3 regions of the Arthrobacter sp. P1_B9 genome follow, and region 2 is predicted to be linked to each of the others. Evidence: riboswitches for the same ligand, from Rfam matches in the RefSeq annotation. Region 2 holds a riboswitch; each other region holds the start of a gene.
What was found. Region 2 has a riboswitch for S-adenosylmethionine ahead of AC1D1A_RS11460 (bifunctional o-acetylhomoserine/o-acetylserine sulfhydrylase). Riboswitches for the same ligand answer to the same signal wherever they lie in the genome.
Positions count from the first base shown of each region.

Region 1: it holds a riboswitch for S-adenosylmethionine, as region 2 does, so the genes downstream of both, AC1D1A_RS00610 (aminotransferase class V-fold PLP-dependent enzyme) here and AC1D1A_RS11460 (bifunctional o-acetylhomoserine/o-acetylserine sulfhydrylase) in region 2, are expected to answer to the same signal.
Region 3: it holds a riboswitch for S-adenosylmethionine, as region 2 does, so the genes downstream of both, AC1D1A_RS13055 (DUF1737 domain-containing protein) here and AC1D1A_RS11460 (bifunctional o-acetylhomoserine/o-acetylserine sulfhydrylase) in region 2, are expected to answer to the same signal.

Region 1 covers NZ_JBFUAA010000001.1:141,341-147,369, forward strand. Annotated here, with positions in the region: gene AC1D1A_RS00600 (Nramp family divalent metal transporter) at 1-615, opposite strand, end outside; gene AC1D1A_RS00605 (class I SAM-dependent methyltransferase) at 783-1,577, opposite strand; gene AC1D1A_RS00610 (aminotransferase class V-fold PLP-dependent enzyme) at 1,658-3,097, opposite strand; SAM riboswitch class IV at 3,132-3,245, opposite strand; gene hisN (histidinol-phosphatase) at 3,323-4,153, opposite strand; gene rsgA (ribosome small subunit-dependent GTPase A) at 4,230-5,345, opposite strand; gene aroA (3-phosphoshikimate 1-carboxyvinyltransferase) at 5,329-6,029, opposite strand, start outside.
Region 2 covers NZ_JBFUAA010000007.1:39,487-45,515, forward strand. Annotated here, with positions in the region: gene AC1D1A_RS11440 (amidohydrolase family protein) at 1-71, shown strand, start outside; gene AC1D1A_RS11445 (histidine phosphatase family protein) at 119-799, opposite strand; gene AC1D1A_RS11450 (CPBP family intramembrane glutamic endopeptidase) at 900-1,667, shown strand; gene AC1D1A_RS11455 (VOC family protein) at 1,842-2,480, opposite strand; SAM riboswitch class IV at 2,650-2,765, shown strand; gene AC1D1A_RS11460 (bifunctional o-acetylhomoserine/o-acetylserine sulfhydrylase) at 2,827-4,143, shown strand; SAM riboswitch class IV at 4,326-4,441, shown strand; gene metX (homoserine O-acetyltransferase MetX) at 4,453-5,592, shown strand; gene AC1D1A_RS11470 (MFS transporter) at 5,759-6,029, shown strand, end outside.
Region 3 covers NZ_JBFUAA010000008.1:137,974-144,002, reverse strand. Annotated here, with positions in the region: gene AC1D1A_RS13080 (ATP-grasp domain-containing protein) at 1-135, shown strand, start outside; gene AC1D1A_RS13075 (glycosyltransferase family 2 protein) at 122-1,417, shown strand; gene AC1D1A_RS13070 (hypothetical protein) at 1,414-2,505, shown strand; gene AC1D1A_RS13065 (O-succinylhomoserine sulfhydrylase) at 2,554-3,762, opposite strand; gene AC1D1A_RS13060 (rhodanese-like domain-containing protein) at 3,763-4,182, opposite strand; gene AC1D1A_RS13055 (DUF1737 domain-containing protein) at 4,179-4,487, opposite strand; SAM riboswitch class IV at 4,515-4,628, opposite strand; gene AC1D1A_RS13050 (ATP-grasp domain-containing protein) at 4,947-5,900, shown strand; gene AC1D1A_RS13045 (aminodeoxychorismate lyase) at 5,973-6,029, opposite strand, start outside.

The sequences.
Region 1 (6,029 bases), on a different contig from region 2:
GACGGTGTCCGGGCCCTGGAAACCGGGCATGAGCCCGGCCAGGGCGGCCCCCGGATCGGGCGGGCTGATGAACAGCCCGGCCAGGAAGCCGACTGTGATGATGCCGAGCAGGAACATGATGATGAATTCGAACGGCCGCTGTTTCTGCCGGGCCTGGACCGCGAGCAGGAGCATCGACACGGCGCCGACAATCACGGCGCCAAGGGGGAGGGGCAGGCCGAAAAGCAGGTACAGGGCAATTGCGCCGCCCACCACCTCCGCGAGATCGGTGGCGGCGGCGACAACTTCGGCCTGCACCCAGAAGGCGCGGCGCCAGAACGGCTTGAGCCGTTCACCAAGGATCTCCGGAAGGCTCTTGCCCGTGACGATCCCGAGCTTGGCGGACTGGTACTGGACGAGCACGGCCATGACGTTGGCGGCCACGAGGACCCACACCAGCAGATAGCCGTACTGCGCTCCGGCGGTCAGGTTGGCGGCCACGTTTCCGGGGTCCACGTAGGCGATCGACGCCACGAAGGCCGGTCCCAACAGGCCGATCAGCGCCCTCCGGGCCCCCGGGTGTTTGTAAGTGGGGGCGTCCTGCGCCGGTTGCCCGTGTCCCGTTAGCTCCAGCACTGCCAGCTCCTGTGATTGGCGCGTCGGCGTTGACGCGATGATCGGCGCCGGCCGGAAAACAGCCGGTGTCAAAGTTTCGTGTGCCTATAAGAATTTATTAGGCATACCGAAACAATAAGCCCGGCGGGCGCTGCGTGCAATCCGGGGGAAACCGGGGTGAGCGTGCATCAGCCCCGGAAGGCCCGCCACGTCTGGGTCAGGTAGGGCAGCCGGAGCACCTCGCCAGGCATATGTCCCAGGTGCTCGTTCAGGTACCAGAGGAGGTTGGCGGTGACCTTGGCCCGGGTGGAGTCCGATGCCGCGAGATAGTAGCTGCGGGACTTGGCCAACTCCTGGATGTCCTCCGCCGTGACGGAATCCTCCCAGCGCGTCAGGTGGCTCTCCAGTCCGGTGAACTCGGGGCCCACGGCCGGACGGAAGTTTGGCTTGTGGACGTCCCCTGCATGCATGATCCGGGAGAGCCGGTGCACCCAGGGCACGCTGGTGTCCAGCTGGTTCCAGATCAGGCCCAGCACGCCGTGCGGCCGCAGGATCCGGGCAATCTCGGTGCTGGCCAGGCCGGGGTCGCACCAGTGCCACGCCTGGGCGACCGTGACCAGGTCAAAGGACTCCGGCTCGAGACCGGTGTCCTCGGCGCTGCCCTCGATGGCGGTGACGTCCGGCAGGGTCCGGCGCAACTGCTCAAGCATGTCGGCAGAGGGGTCCACGGCCACCGTGGCCAGTCCGCGTACTGCCAAAAGGGAGGTGAACTTCCCGGTGCCAGCGCCAATGTCCGCGGCGTCCCTGGCTCCCGCCGGGACCAGCCAGTCGGCTGACTCCTGCGGATAGCCGGGGCGGACGCGCTCGTAGTGCTCCCCGCCGTCCTGGAAGCTTTGTCCGAGTTCCTGGCGCCGCTCGCTGTGCAGCTTCGGTCCGCTGTGGAGCCTAGCTCCGCTGTGCAGCCTGGGGCCGGCGCTTGCCACGTGCGATCTCCTTCGGGAAGGTCCTGCTGGTTTCAGATACCTTTCGAATTTACCGCACCCGCGCCGGGCCCCGATCCTGCCTAGTCGAGGGTGCAGGGCGCAGCGCCGGCGGTGCCCGGGGTGTTCGGCGCCCAGTGGGGATAGCTGCGGGTATCGTTGGCCGGCACCCAGCGGCCCGCGTCCACCACGTAATCCCAGCCGAGTCCGTTCTGCCGCAGCTGCTGCAGGCCGGCCAGCAGGCGTTCGGCGTCCTCCAGCCGTGAGCCGAGGCCGAAGCTGGCCCGCAGGGAGCCGGCGGGCAGGCCGAGCCGCTTGAGCAGCGGGTGGGCGCAGAAGCGGCCGTCGCGCAGGCCAATGCCGTGTTCGGCCGACAGGTAGGCGGCCACCAGTCCGGCGTCGTAGCCTTCCACGGAAAAGTTCACGACGCCGATCGTGCCGGTGTCCGGCTGATCGCCTCCAGTGGAAGAAGCGAAGGAAGAATCGGAAGCCGAATCGGCAAAGATCCGGTGCACGGTTACTCCCTCGATGCCCTGGAGGCCCTCGACGAGGAAGGACCGGATGGCGTCCTCGTGGGCCTGCCACTGCTCCGGGTCCAGGGCCGCAATGACCTGGGTGGCACGGGCGAGGGCCGCCGCGCCGAGGACGTTCGGCGAGCCGCCCTCGTGCCGGGCAGGTCCCGTGGTCCAGCTGACGGAGTCGAGCCGGGCATCGCGAACCGCGCCGCCGCCGGCCAGGTGCGGGGTGCCGGCGTCGAGCCAGTCCGTCCGCCCCACCAGCACGCCGGCGCCGAACGGGGCGTACAGCTTGTGTCCCGAGAAGGCGAGGTAATCGACGTCGTCCGCGGCGATATTGATCCGCCGGTGCGGGGCGAGCTGGGCGGCGTCGACAACGATCCTGGCGCCGTATTCGTGCGCCAGTGCGGCCAGGGTCCGGATCGGGAGGATCTCCCCGGTGACGTTGGAGGCGCCGGTGACGGCCAGCAGGCCGACGCCGCCGCGGGCGAGTTCGTCGCGCAGCCGGTCCACGGTGGCCGCGAGGGTGGCGGCGGCCACGACGCTGCGGTGCGGGACATTCTGCCAGGGCAGGAGGTTGGCGTGGTGTTCGATGTCGAGGTAGAGGACCTCGCCCGCGGGCCGCCCGTCGCGCAGCGGCAGGCAGCCGGCCAGCAGGTTCAGGGAATCGGTGGTGTTGCGCGTGAAGATCACGGAATCGCCGGGCCGGCCGCCCACGAAGTCCCGCACGATGTCCCGGGCGTTCTCGTAGACGGAGGTGCTGATCTGTGATGCGTAGCCGGCGCCGCGGTGCACGCTTGCGTAGTACGGCAGGATTTCGTTCAGGTAGGCCGAGACCACGGACAGGGCCGGTGCGGAGGCGCCGTAGTCGAGGTTGGCGTAGCGCGCGTGGCCGCCGGTGATCAGCGGGGCCTGGATTTCGGCCCCGGTGACGGCTGCCAGCGGGCGGGCCGCGAGGGCAAGCCGTGCTTGGAATTCAGTGGCGGCGGGGAAAATGGCAGTTGTCATGGGACCTCACTCGAACAGGACCCCACACCGTGGGAATCCGCGCTTGCCGGGTCCGTTCCGGACCGGCCAGGTCGTCACCCGGGGCACCCCACCGCGACTGGAGGGTTGCCGGCCAGCAAACCGGGGTTTAGCGCTGGCACTCGTGACCTGCATCGAGCGTAGGACATCGGCGCAGCCCGGGAAAAGGCAGCCGCCGATTGTGAAGCGGATTATTACGGGCGCGGATCAGTTGTTCGGGTGGGCCTGAAAGAGGTCGTCGAGTCCGGGGTTGAGCCGCTTGAGCACTTCCGAGTGCAGGATCGAATTGGTGGCCAGGGCGTTGCCGCCGAAGGGGCCGTCCTCGCCTTCGAGCGAGGTGAAGCGGCCGCCGGCCTCGGTCACGATCGGCACCAGGGCGGCCATGTCATAGAGGTTCAGCTCGGGTTCGCAGGCGATGTCCACGGCGCCCTCGGCCACGAGGCAGTACGACCAGAAGTCACCGTACGCGCGGGTCCGCCACACTTCCTCGGTCAGGCCCAGGAACTCATCCAGGTTCCCGCGTTCCTTCCAGCCGCCAAGGCTGGAGTAGGACAGCGAGGCGTCCTCGAGATTGGAGACGTTGGATACCTTCAACCGTGTGGCGGCGGCGAGCGAGCGGCCCGTGTAGGCGCCCGCACCCTTGGCGGCCCACCAGCGCTTGCCCAGTGCCGGCGCGCTGACGACGCCGACCACCGGCTCGCCCTCATCGACGAGGGCGATCAGGGTGGCCCAGACCGGGACGCCGCGGACAAAGTTCTTCGTGCCGTCGATCGGGTCGATGATCCACCGGCGGGAACCATGGCCCGAGCTGCCGAATTCTTCGCCCAGGACCGCGTCACGCGGACGTGACCGGGAGAGCTGGCCGCGGATGGCCTCTTCCGCGGACTTGTCGGCATCGGTGACGGGTGTGAGGTCGGGCTTCGTCTCGATCCGAAGGTCGAGTGCCTTGAAGCGGCTCATGGTCTGGGAATCGACCGAATCTGCCAGTACATGGGCAAGGCGCAGGTCATCGTTGTAGCTCGAAGCGGGTTGGCTCATGGTTCCAAACTACCGTCAAACCGGGCTGCCGGGCGGGAAGCCGCGGCACGGCGCCGCCGCCCCGTTGCCGGTCCGGCTAGGAGACGGTGCCCAGTTCCTTGGTTTCCTGCGCTTCCATCCGCGGGTCCGTGCCCAGCAGCCGGCGCAGGGACGCGAGCCTGGCCGGTCCCGAGGGCCCCGCGTGCCCGGCCGCAACCCACTTGTCGACGCCGCAGTTGACGGCGGTGGAGTCATGCTTGCAGCCGCGTTCGCAATCATCGGTGCCCGGTTCCAGATCCGGGAAGGAACGCAGGATCCGGTCCGGGTCCACGTGGGCCAGGCCGAAGGACCGGATGCCGGGGGTGTCGATGATCCAGCTGCCGGCCGGGGCATCGTTGACTTTGAGCGCCAGTGCCGAGGAGGACGTGTGGCGGCCGCGGCCGGTTACCGCGTTCACGCCTCCCGTGGCCCGCTCCGCCCCGGTCAGGGCGTTGACCATGGTGGACTTGCCGACGCCGGAATGGCCCAGCATCACGGTGACCTTGCCGTCGAGGTAGTCGCGCAGCTGGGATACCGCGTCCTTGTCGAGCCGGGCGGAAAGCCCGTCGTCGGAGCGGGCGTCGATGCCGGAAGCGGCGGAGTCGGCGGTCTTGGAGATGATGACGGGGAAGTCGAGGTGCTGGTAGTTGGACAGCAGCTCGGCGGGATCCTTGACATCGGCCTTGGTGACGAGCAGCAGCGGCTCAATGCCGGCGTCGTACGCGGCCACCAGCGCGCGGTCGATGAAACCGGTCCGCGGCTCGGGGTTGGCGGCGGCGACCACCACCACCAGCTGGTCGGCGTTGGCCACGACGGCACGTTCGATCGGGTCCGTGTCGTCGGCGCTGCGGCGCAGCAGCGTCTTGCGGTCCTGGATCTTGACCAGCCGCGCCAGGGTGTCGGGCTCGCCGGTGACATCCCCGACCAGGGAGACGAAGTCGCCGGCAACCACCGGGTTGCGGCGCAGTTCCCGGGCCCGGGCCGCGATGATCTTGCGTTCGTCCGCGGTCCCCTCGCCGACGACGGCGGTGTAGCGGCCGCGGTCAACGGTGATGATGCGTCCGGTGACGGCGTCATCGTAGCTGGGCCGGTCCTTGGTGCGGGGCCGTGTGCCCTTCTTGTTCGGCCGGATCCGGACGTCGGACTCGTCCCAGGAATCAGTGCTGCGTGCCACCGGCGGTGTCCTCATCTGCGGCGGGTCCCTGGGCCAGCATCGCTTCCCAGAGTTGCGGGAAATCGGGCATGGTCTTGGCCGTGGTTGCGATGTCCTCGACTTCCACGCCGGCTACGGCAAGGCCGAGGATGGCGCCGGCGGTTGCCATGCGGTGGTCCGCGTAGCTGTGCACGACGCCGCCGTGCAGCGCGGCCGGGCGGATGATGAGGCCGTCGGGGGTTTCTTCGGCGTCGCCGCCGAGGCGGTTGATTTCGGCGACGAGGGCGGCGAGCCGGTCCGTTTCATGGCCGCGGAGGTGGGCGATGCCGCCCAGCCGTGAGGGGCCGGTGGCGAGGGCGCACAGCGCGGCAACGGTGGGGGCGAGTTCGCTGGTTTCGTCGAAGTCGCCGCCCTTGATCTCCGGGCCCCCGCTGACGGTCAGGGTGCCGCCGTCAACCGTCACCGTGGCGCCCATAGCGGTCAGGATTCCGCGCCATAGATCACCCACCTGGGTGGTTTCTGCAGGCCAGTTCGGGATCCGCACGGTGCCGCCGGTGGCCAGGGCCGCCGCGAGGAAGGGTCCGGCGTTCGAGAGGTCCTGCTCGATCCGGACGTCGAAGGCGCGGATCGGGCCGGGGGAGACAACCCAGTGGTTCGGCACCGAGTCGTCGACCGCCACGCCCGCGCCGCGCAGCACGGCCACGG
Region 2 (6,029 bases):
TGGCCTACCGGCCAGGCATCCCCCTGACGCACGCGGTGTGGCGCGCCGGTGTGGCGCAGCCGGTCCGTTAGCGGGCCGGTCCGCTGACCTGGCTGGCTCCGGCTCCGGACGGGCCGCCCTAGAACATCATGGGCGGTGCGTCGAGGACGGTCTCGTCCACGCGCCTCTTCTCCCACTGCGTGAAGGGCTTGTCGAGCTCGTACTTGCCGTGCGAAGTGCGCAGCAGGGTGCGGACCTCGGCGTTCTCGGGGTTATTCAGGGACTCGAAATATTCCACCGACCAGTGGAACCAGCGCATGCAGAACAGCCGCATGGTCAATCCGTGCGTCACAAACAGCGCGTTCGGGGCATAGCCGGGCCGGGACCAGTGCCGGTGCAGGGTTTCCATGAAGGAAGAAATCCTGTCATACACATCGGAACCGGACTCGCCCTCGCGGAAGCGGTAGAAGAAGTGCCCGTAGGCGTTGCGGAGCTCCTTCTGGTCCTCGATGTCGCCGGCGATCTGAAAGTTGGCCCAGTCCTGTTCGCGCAGGCGCGGTTCCTCGATCACCCGCTCCACGAGCGGGCCGAGATTCAGCGCCTCGAGGGTCTGGTAGGCGCGCAGGTAAGGGGAGACGTAGACGCACACGGGGCGGCCGTCCAGCTGGCGCCGGACCTCCTCCCCGGCCGCGGTGGCCTGCTCCAGGCCCAGCGCGGTCAACGGGATCCGGTAGTCCGGAACACGGTTGTAGATCGAGGTGTCGGCATTGGCGGCAGACTGGCCGTGCCGGATCATGATGATTTTCCGGGGCGCACTCATAATCCCCTAGCATAGGGCTCCCAAAAAGCCGGGGGTGCCGGCGCGGCCGGCACCCCGCGGGCACCAGCAAACTATCGGCAAGTGCAGGCAAGATAGAACCATGTTGGTTCCCTCCCGCCGTCGGCTGCGGTTCGAAGTGTTGATTGTCCTGGGGTTGTCGCTGGGGCAGTCCGCGATCTACTCCCTGGTGCAGTTGCTGGACAAGATGACCACGGCGCCGCTGGCCCAGGGGACATCCACCCTGAATCGCTCACAGAGCGCACGCGAATACTTCGACCTCACCTACCAGTTGCTGGACATCATCTTCGCCCTGGTCCCGGTGGCCCTCGTGATCTATTTCCTCACCGAGCACTGGCCGGCCGGTGAGCGCGGAACCTCGGCGTTCCGAAGGATCGGCTTCGACTTCGCCCGGCCCGGCAAGGACCTCCTGCAGGGTCTCGGACTCGCCGCGCTCATCGGCATTCCGTCCCTGGGGCTCTACGCCGCCGGCCGGGCGCTGGGGATCACCACGGCGATCATCCCCAGTGCCCTGGACGCGTACTGGTGGACCGTGCCGGTGCTGGTCCTGTCCGCGATCCGGCACGCGGTGGTCGAGGAAGTGATTGTGGTGGCGTACCTGCTGGACCGGCTCGGGAAACTGGGCTGGAGCGTGCCGGCGGCCATCGCCGCCAGCGCCCTGCTCCGCGGCAGCTATCACCTGTACCAGGGGTTCGGGCCGTTCATCGGCAACGCGGTGATGGGCGTCGTCTTCGCGCTGTTCTACATCCGGACCAAACGGGTGATGCCGCTGGTGATCGCCCACGCCATCCTGGACACTGTGGCGTTCGTGGGGTTCAGCCTGTTCGGCAAGGCCGTGGGCCTGGGCTGAGTTCCCCGCAAAGCAAGGCGGGGTCCCTTCGGGCCCATCCGGAGCCCCCGGACGGGCGCGAAGTGGCCTCGCGTTGCTTTTAGGAGCAGGCCTTAAATGATCTCGGCCGCCGTCTCCTAGGTGACATCGTTGGCACCTAAGAGATGGCGGCCGAAGCGTGGGGCGGGTGGAGCGTTAGATCGTGACCGCTCCGGAGGCGGTCTCGAAGGTGACAGAGAGGATGCCGGGAGTACCGTGCGGCGCGATCCAGTTCACGGCGACGTCTTCGAGCGGCTTTTCAACCGGTTCGCCCAGCCACTCCGTGACGCGCTCGGCCGAACCGGCAATGGTCAGTGCGGACATCTTGACATCGCTCGCGTAGGCGTTGGACGGGTGCAACTCCGGGTCGCCCTCCCACTTGAGCATGTATGGCACCTGGGGGTCGGCGATGAGCCCCAGGATGCCGATCTGCTTCCAGACCAATTCGCGGCCGTCGGGAAACTTCCGGTTGCCGTTGACGGCGGCGCGGCCGAGCCGCTCCTCGAACGGGGCCAGGTCGTCAACCTCGACGCACCAGCCCATCCAGCCGCCGCCGGCCTCGGAGCGTGCCCGGACGGCCTGGCCGAACGGGGCCTTGTCGGAGGCCGGGTGGTTCAGGACCTCCACGACTTCCAGGTACTTGTGTCCCGCGAGCGGGATAATCATGTTGCGTGTCCCGAAACGGGGGTGCACTCCACCCTTCACGGCTTCAACGCCGAGGGCAGACGCAATACGTTCAGTGGTGGCTGCCAAGCCATCGTGTTCACAGGCGTAAGAGACGTGATCCATGCGCATGCCATCATCTTGGCACTTTGTGATGGACCTCTCAGCTTAGGCTCCCCTAACCGTCATGGGACGTCCTGGGGCGCGGAACGCGGCGCCCCGGATGCTCCGTCACGGCGGCCGTCTTCATCTTCGTCACAAAGCTATCCAGGGCTCCGCCGCCATTCCTACACTGAAGTCAGGTCATGAGTGCCAGCGCACAGCCCCGGCTTGCTGGCCGGCAACCCTCGTATCGCGGTGGGGTGCCCCGGGTGAAGACCTGGCCGTCCGGCGCCCGCCGGAGGGCAAGCGCGGCGCCTGTTCCGGTTCGGGCCGAAAGCCCAGGCCGGTGCTGTGCCCAGTGACTCGAGGAGCACCAATGTCCAACGCCTGGTCCTTTGAAACCCGCCAGATCCACGCCGGCCAGGAGCCGGACAGCGCCACCGGCGCGCGTTCCCTGCCCATCTACCAGACGACGTCGTTCGTGTTCCCCAGCGCCGAAAGCGCCGCGAACCGCTTTGCGCTCGCCGAGCTCGCGCCCATCTACACCCGGATCGGCAACCCGACCCAGGACGCCGTCGAACAGCGCGTCGCCAGCCTGGAAGGCGGTCTCGCGGCGCTGCTGCTCAGCTCCGGCCAGGCCGCCGAGACGTTCGCCATCCTCAATATCGCCGAGGCCGGGGACCATGTGGTGGCCAGCCCGAGCCTCTATGGCGGAACCTACAACCTGCTCGCGCACACGCTGAAGAAGTTCGGCATCTCCGTGACCTTCGTGGCGGACCCGGACAACCTGGACCAGTGGCGGGATGCCGTCCAGCCCAACACCAAGCTGTTCTTCGGCGAAGTGGTCTCCAACCCCCGCCAGGACGTCCTGGACATCGAGGGCGTCTCCCGCGTGGCGCACGAGGCCGGCGTGCCGCTGGTGGTCGACAACACGCTCTCCACCCCCTACCTGATCCGGCCGATCGAGTGGGGCGCGGACATCGTGGTCCATTCCGCCACCAAGTACCTCGGCGGGCACGGCGCCGCGATCGCCGGCGTGATCGTGGACTCCGGCAACTTCGACTTTGGGAAGGACCCGGAGCGGTTCCCCGGCTTCAACACCCCGGACCCCACCTACAACGGCCTGGTCTACGCCCGCGACCTCGGAGCCGACGGCGCGCTGGGCGCGAACCTCTCCTACATCCTCAAGGCCCGGGTCCAGCTCCTGCGCGACCTCGGCTCCGCGGTGTCCCCGTTCAACGCCTTCCTCATCGCCCAGGGCATCGAAACGCTGAGCCTGCGCGTCGAGCGCCACGTGGCCAACGCCACGAAGGTGGCGCACTGGCTGGAGGGGCGGGACGACGTCGAATCAGTCGCCTACGCCGGGCTGCCGTCCAGCCTCTGGTACGAGCGCGGCCGCAAGTACGGGCCCAAGGGGACCGGCGCCGTCGTGGCGTTCAACATTGCAGGGGGAGCGGAGGCCGGCAAGCGGTTCGTCGATGCCCTCGAACTGCACTCGCACGTCGCGAACATCGGCGATGTCCGGTCGCTGGTGATCCATCCGGCGTCGACCACCCACAGCCAGCTCTCGCCCGAACAGCAAGTGATCGCCGGGGTGAACCCCGGGCTGGTGCGGCTTTCGGTGGGACTGGAGCACATCGACGACATCCTCGCGGACCTTGACGCCGGATTCCGCGCGGCCAAGTCCGCCTAGGCCGAAGCTCACGCCGAATTTCCCCACCTTTGCGGGCATGACACCGGGAATCGCCGGCACTCCGGGGCGACCCGCCGGTCACGGCTGTCAAGGTGGGGAGTCTGCGGTGCTGACTGGTCCGGCTGTCACATGGAAGTCATAATCTTCGTCATTTCCGCACCCCGTTTCGTAGACTCGTACCAGGTCATGAGTGCCAGCGACAGCCCCGGCTTGCTGGCCGGCAACCCTCCTTTTGCGGCGGGGTGCCCCGGGTGAAGACCTGGCCTGCCGGTCAGCTGACGGCGGGCAAGCGCCAAGATAGGTCCTCACATGACGATTGCCGTCACCCGCACGGGTGTTCCCGAAACCAAACCATCCCGGACCCCTGACGGGACCGTCCAGTTCGTCAGGATCGGTGATCTGCAGCTCGAATCCGGGACTCCGTTGCCGGATGTGGTGCTCGCCTACGAGACGTGGGGGACCCTGAACGCGGACGCCTCCAACGCCGTGCTCATTGAACACGCCCTGACCGGCGACACACACGTGACCCGCGGCGAGAGCGGGGAGCCCGGCTGGTGGGAACAGCTCGCCGGACCCGGGGCTCCCGTGGACACGGACAAGTATTTCGTCGTTTCGATCAACATCCTGGGCGGCTGCTACGGATCCACCGGACCTTCCACCCCGGCCCCCGACGGGCGCCCCTGGGGATCGCGGTTCCCGCTGGTCACCCTGCGGGACACCGCAGCTGCCGAGGCGCGGCTGGCCGATGCCCTGGGCATCGGCAGCTGGTACGCGGTGCTGGGCGGCTCGCTCGGCGGCGCGCGCGCCCTTGAATGGGCCGTCACGTTTCCCGGCCGGGTCCGGCGCTGCGCCGTGATTTCCGTCGGCGCCAGCAGCACCGCCGAACAGATTGCCTTCGCGCAGGCCCAGACGCTGGCCATCCGCCAGGACCCCCACTTCAAGGGCGGGGACTACTACGGCGGCCCGGAACCCGAAGCAGGGCTCGCCCTCGCCCGGCGCATCGCGCACATCACCTACCGCTCAGCGGCCGAACTGGACGGCCGGTTTGGCCGCAACGCCCAGGAGTCCGAGACGCCCCTGGAAGCCGGATCGCTGGCCGGACGCGGGCGCTACCAGGTGGAAAGCTACCTGGACCACCAGGGCAGCAAACTGGCCCGGCGTTTCGACGCGAACAGCTACATCGCGATCACCGAAGCCCTCATGAGCCACGATGTGTGCCGGGGGCGCGGAAGCCTCGGGGAGGCACTGGCTCCGGCCACCGCCGAATTCCTGGTGGCGGCCGTGGACTCGGACCGCCTGTATTTCCCGGCCCAGTCCCGTCAACTGGCAGAGGCCCTGCCGGGCGGCCCGGAACTGCACATCATTGAAGCGCCGATCGGCCACGACGGCTTCCTGACCGAAATCGGCCAGCTCAGCGGGCAGCTCCGGGGGACCTTCTTCGGCCACTAGGCCGGCCCGCTTGTGCATTTTTGCAGATGCGCTCTGCACTAATGGCCGTTGAGGCTCAGGGCGGGAGCGTCCATACTCATGGGGAATGACGCCATGTGCCCTACATCACGGGCGTCCTCAGTCCAATGGTCCGCAGGGTGTCGAAGGCGACACCGAAGGAGTTCACATGAGCACGGAAAACGCCGCGACAACGCGCGCAGACGAGCCGGACGTCAAAACGTCCGGACTGAAGAAGGTAGTAACGGCCTCCATGGCCGGCACGGTGGTGGAGTGGTATGAATTCTTCCTCTACGCCTCCGCCGCCACGCTGGTCTTCGGCAAGACGTTCTTCCCCAATTCGGGCACGGAACTCGACGGCATTATCGCCGCGTTCCTGACCTACGCCGTCGGATTCGTCGCCCGCCCGATCGGCGGCATCGTCTTCGGCCACTTCGGCG
Region 3 (6,029 bases), on a different contig from region 2:
AACGCACGGTTCGGCGCGAACAGCGGGCGGGCCCCGGAACTGCTCGACGCCGTGCTGGCGTCGTTTGCCCTTCCCTCCTTCAACCCGGCCTCTTTCCGGCAAAGCACAGGAGCGTACGCCCATGTCCTGGTTTAGTTCCGCCTCCGCATCAGCCGTCCCCGGGGCCGAGTACCTCCTGCTCCTCATCGGCCTGCCGATTCTGGTGTTCGGGCTCGTGAAGCTGCTCGTGCTGCCGCTGTCCGTCTGGTTTGAACTCCGTGCGGGGCGCCGCCGCCGCCGCGCAACGCCCACCCTGCTGGATGAGCGGCCCAGCGTGTCGATCATCGTCCCGGCTTTCAACGAGGCGACCGTCATCGAAAACTGCGTCCGCTCCATTCAGCTCACCCTGTACGAGCGGTACGAGGTGGTGCTCGTGGATGACGGCTCCACTGACAACACGGCCGGGCTGATGCGCGCGCTCGCCGCGACGGATCCCCGGATCACGGTCCTGACCCAGGCCAATGCCGGCAAGGGGGCGGCCCTGAACCTGGGCATCCGCCACGCCACGGGCGAGGTCCTCATGTTTGTCGACGCTGACGGGATCTTCTCCCAGAACACCGTCAAGCGGATGCTCCAGGGTTTCACTGACCAGCGCACCGGGGCCGTGTGCGGCGACGACAGGCCGGTAAACCTGGACCGGGTCCAGACCCGGATGCTGGCCTTCATCAGCCATGTCGGCACCGGGATGGTCAGGCGCGCCCTGACCATGATCGGCTGCCTCCCGATCGTCTCCGGCAACATTGGGGCGTTCCCCCGCCGGATCCTGGAGGAGATCGGGCCGTTCCGCGAAGACACGGTAGGCGAGGACCTGGAACTCACCTGGCGGGTGCACAAGGCAGGCTACCGGGTGGTCTTCGCCCCGCGCGCGCTGGTCTATGCCGAGTCGCCGTCAACGGTCCGGGCGCTCTGGCGCCAGCGCGTCCGCTGGGCCCGCGGGCTGCTGCAGACCATGGGTGTGCACAAGCGCATGATCGGCAACCTCCGGCACGGACAGTTCGGCGCGTACCTGCTGTTCAACACCATCACCATGGTGGTGCTCCCGGTGCTCCAGATCCTGGTACTCGTGGATCTGGTCTTCCTCACGGCGCTGGGCCGCAGTCCGTTCGGCGCGGACGTCTGGGCAATCCTTGGCTGGGTGGGCCTGTTCATCACGTTGCTGCTCACGGTGTTTGCCCTGGCCATGAACAGGGCGTGGAAGGACCTGCGGCACGCCTGGGCGCTCCCGCTCATCCCGCTCTATTCCGTGTTTACGAGCCTGACTATGGTGGCCGCGCTGGTGCAGGAACTCCGTGGCAAGGAGGCGCACTGGAACAAGCTGACGCGGACCGGTGTGGTCAGCGTCACCGCCCCGGCGGTGCGCCCGGACGTCAGCGTTTGAGGCGCAGACCGGCTGCCTTCCCTGCCCTCGTGCTCCTGTCGGTGCTGGCCCTTTCTGCCACTGGGTGCGGCGGGCCGCAGGGACCCACGGCGCCCGCCGCGGAGCGCACTGTCGGCGTCGGCTACGAAACTGTGGTCGACGCCGCCTCGACGCTGCCGGAACTGGCCAGACGGCTCGATGAGGTCAACGCCAACAGCGTCACCATCAGCGTGGGGCGGCTGGACTGGACGGCGTTCCCTTGGGACGCCCACCCCGAGGTGGAGGCCGTCCCGGGCCGTGACCACGTGGCCGAAGCGGTCAAGGCACTGGGGACCGGCGGTGATGGCAGGAAACGCAGGATCACACTGACCATCGACCTGCTGATCCCCGGCTGGATCCGTACCAACCCGGGCCTGGCCGGCATCAACTTCGACGGCACCCGCTCCACGGAGTTCGCCAGCGTCAGCGCACTCACGACGGGACCCGTCGGGGAGCGGCTGGTCGACTTGGTGGCCGAGGTGACCAGGCGGTACCAGCCGGACGCCGTGGCCTTGACGGAACTGATGTTCGATAACAACACCTACGGCGGCGACGACCGCGATTCCTACCGGCTGGCCAGCGGCGGGACGGACTGGCCGCGGCTCGCGAACGGGGACATCGACGTCGAACACCCGAGCCTCGGGGCCTGGCGGTCGAAGGCGGTGGCGGCCATCGTGGCCAAGGCGGCGGCGGCCGCCCACGCGAACGGTGCCACGCTCGACATGGACGTCCGGGCGCCGTGGGACGATCCCGCCGGCGACCGGCCGGAGAGCGGCCATGACTACGGGCTGCTCGCCGCGGCCGCGGACCGGCTGGTCTTGTGGGACTACTTCGGGCTCAACGACGCCGCTCCGGCCTACTCCGCCGAGCTGGCCGCGGCCATGGCGAAGCGGTCCGGGAAGTTCGCCATCTCGGTCGGGATGTGGGCCAAGGACGGGCGCATCTCCGCCGCGGACCTGGCGGCCGGGCTGGAGGCGTCTGTCTCCGGCGGGGCGGCCGCCGTCGCCGTCACACCGTCCAGTATGCTCGACGACGACGCCTGGCGGGCGCTCAAGGCGGCCTGGGCCTGAGCGGCCATGGCCCTGGACCTGCTTGAGTGTTTAGACCTGTTTGAGCGCCTAGACCTGCTTGAGCGCCTGGCCGAGGTCGCGGATCAGGTCCTCCACATCCTCCAGGCCCACCGAGAGCCGGACCACGCCGTCGCTGAGCCCGATCGCCGCGCGGCCTTCCGGGCCCATCGCGCGGTGCGTGGTGGTGGCCGGGTGCGTGATGAGCGTCTTGGCGTCCCCCAGGTTGTTGGAGATGTCGATGATCCGCAGCGCGTCCAGGAGTGCGAACGCGGCCTGCTTCGCCGTGCGCCCGGGGGAGGGCTGCAGCTCCAGGGTGAGCACGGTCCCGCCGGCCTTCATCTGCTGCACTGCGAGCGGGTACTGCGGGTGGGACGGCAGCAGCGGGTACTTTACCCAGCCGACCGCGGGCTGTCCCTCGAGCCATTCGGCCAGCCGCAGCGCGGAGGCCGAGGAATGGTTGACGCGCAGGGCCATAGTCTCCAGGCCCTTGGTGAGCACCCAGGCGTTGAACGCCGAAAGCGCCGGACCGGTGTGCCGCATGAGCTGCTTGACGGGCCCGTCGATGAATTCCTTGGTGCCCAGGATGGCCCCGCCCAGGACGCGGCCCTGGCCGTCGATGTGCTTGGTGCCGGAGTAGACCACCACGTCCGCGCCGAGGTCGCCGCAGCGCTGGAGCAGCGGGGTGGCGAAGACGTTGTCAACCACCACCGTGGCGCCGGCCGCGTGCGCCAGTTTGCTCACGGCGGCGATGTCCACGATTTCCTGCATCGGGTTCGACGGCGACTCGAAGAACACCGCCGTGGTCGGCTCGGACAGCGCGGATTTCCACTGCTCCAGGTCCGGGCCGTCCACGAAGACCGTCTCGACACCCCAGCGCGGCAGGATTTCGTTGAGGATCACGAAGCACGAGCCGAACAGCGAGCGGGCCGCGACCACCCGGTCGCCGGCCGCCAACAGCGCGCCCAGGGCGGTGAAGACGGCGGACATGCCGGACGCCGTCGCGAAACACGCCTCCGTTCCCTCGAGCAGCCGGAGCCGCTCCTGGAAGGTGGCGACGGAGGGGTTGCCGTAGCGGGAGTAGACGAAGCGCTCGTCCTCACCGGTGAAGGCGCGCTCGGCGGCGGCCGCGGTCTCGTAGACGAATCCTGAATTGAGGAAGATCGGCTCGGTGGTTTCCTGGAAGCCGGTGCGGTCAAGGCCGCCACGGACGGCCTGGGTGTCGGCCGCCCAGCCGGCGGCGTCGGGATTGAAAGTCACTTAGATCTTTCCGAGGTTGGTGGGCAGGCCGCGGTTCTTCCAGCCATTGACGGTGCGTTCGCCAAAGCGGTCGGTCTCGCCTTCGAAGCCCTCAAGGACGTTGTACGAGGTGTAGCCGGCGGCCGTCGCGGCCGTCGCGGCCGCGATCGACCGGGCCCCGGAACGGCAAAGGAACACCAGTTCGACGGCGGTGTCCTCCGGCGCCTGCTGCCTTAGCTGTTCCACGAAGTGCGGGTTCGGCGTGCCGCCAGCGAGGTTCCACTGGATGAAGAGCGGATCGTTGCGGCTCTCGCCCGCGGCCGCGGTGTCCGGGATGCCGATGTGGGCCCATTCGCCCTCGGTCCGGACATCCACCAGGATGGCTCCGGCCTCCAGCTTGGCCCACGCCTCCTGCGGGCTGAGGTCTCCGGCGTAGCTCATGCGTGGCCCGCGAAGGCCCCGTCGGCGCCAAATTCGTCGGCGTCGAGCTCATCAACCGCATTGGCCACGGCGGCGTCCGCACTGGCAATCGCGGCCGGCAGGACCAGCGCCTGCGCCACGATCACGGTGCTTCCGTTGAAGCTGGCGGCGGGGCTTCCATGCAGCACGTAGCCCTCGGCCAGGGCGGCTGACACCCGCTCGCAAAAGGCGCGGTCATCCGCCCCGGTGAACAGGCGGTAGGCCAGCCTCTCCTCGCCCCCGGATGCTGAACCGGGTGCTGTGCCGGGTGCGGCTGTTGTGGGTATTGACGTGTCGGGCACGACGGATCTCCTCTTTCACGCTTGCAGCTCGAATTCTCGAATGCCGAGTATTCACCTGAGGCACCCCGCCGCGAAAGGGAGGGTTGCCGACCGGCCAGTCAGGGCTTGGCACCGGTTCTCATTACTCCCCAAAAACGTAACACCTGCGACGCCGGCCCGCACCGCCGCCGTCGTCATGTTCCGTAACCGGACCGCGGCCCGGGCGAGTAGTGGCGGGCTCCAGTTTCGGGTACAGCCCACTCGTGTCTGCCGGGACGTTTCGCCGTTTACTGGGGGGATTAGGTCCGACGAGTCGGCCGGAGCTGCAGGTGATTCGAGCAATGTGTGAATCAAGCAGTCCCGGAATCGACTCGTCTGTCCATCAACAAGCTGTCTGGGAATCGGTGGCTGGAACGGTCGGAGCCGCAGCCGCGGTCCGGCCGGTGACGGCGGAATGGAGCAATCGTGGGCCCGCGCATACTCGTTACCGGGATTACAAGCGCCGCCGGACGGGCCGTCGCGGCCCTGCTCGAAGCCCGGGGCCTCCCGTACCTCGGCTCCGACGCCCGTGCCGACACCCGTCAGGCCGGGGAGGCTCCCGCCGCCGCGGTCAGGCTCCTGCCGGCGACGAACCCGGACATGGTCCTGGACCTGCGCCGGGTGGTGGACCGCGAAGCCATCAACGTCATCATTCCGACCCTCACCGTGGAACTCCCGGTCCTGGCCGCGGCCCGCGCGGGATTCGCCCAGGACGTGCGGATCATCGTGGCCGACCCCGCCGCGGTTGCCCTCGCCAACGACCACCTGTTCGCCACCTGGGCGCTGCAAGCGGCCGGCATCCCGGTGCCCCGGTTCGCGGTTCCGGGCGACCTCGCCGCCGCGCCGGCTTCCCTCGCCGGCCTCAGCGGCCCCGTGGTGGTCAAGCCGCGGGTCTTCAAAGGCTCCCATGGGATCCACCTGCTGGCCGGAACCGACTCCGTTAGCTGGAAGAACATGCCGGCGGGGCAACTGGTCCAGGAATTTATCCCGGGCGCCGACTATGTGTGCCTGGTGTTCGGCACCCCGGCACGCAACGCGATGGCGCCGGTGGCGGTGGTCCTCGAGAAGACCAGGACTCCGTATGGACGCGCCGGCAGCGACGAGGTCAGCCGCAGGGTGCCGGCGAACCAGGCCGGGGATGTGCGCAAGCTGGGCCTGGCCGCCGTCCGCACGCTCGGGCTGACCGGGCCGGTCCAGGTCCAGATCCGCCGCCGCACCGACGGAACGCCCGTGGTGCTGGGTGTCTGCGCGACCCTGGGGGAGAACAGCACCTGGGCCCCGGAAATGCTCGACGCCGTGCTCGCAACCTTCATGCTCCCGGCGTTCAACCCGGCCTCGTTCCGCCTGTGCCCGGCAGTGCCCGCAGACGCCCTGGGGTGAGCGCAACACCAACGCGGGGTCACTTACGGCCCATCCGGGGACATGGGATGGGCCGTAACTGACCCCGCGTTGCTATTCGATGGTCGCGAAGAGGGCGTTGAGTTCGGCCGTGAGCTGGCGCCGCAGTTC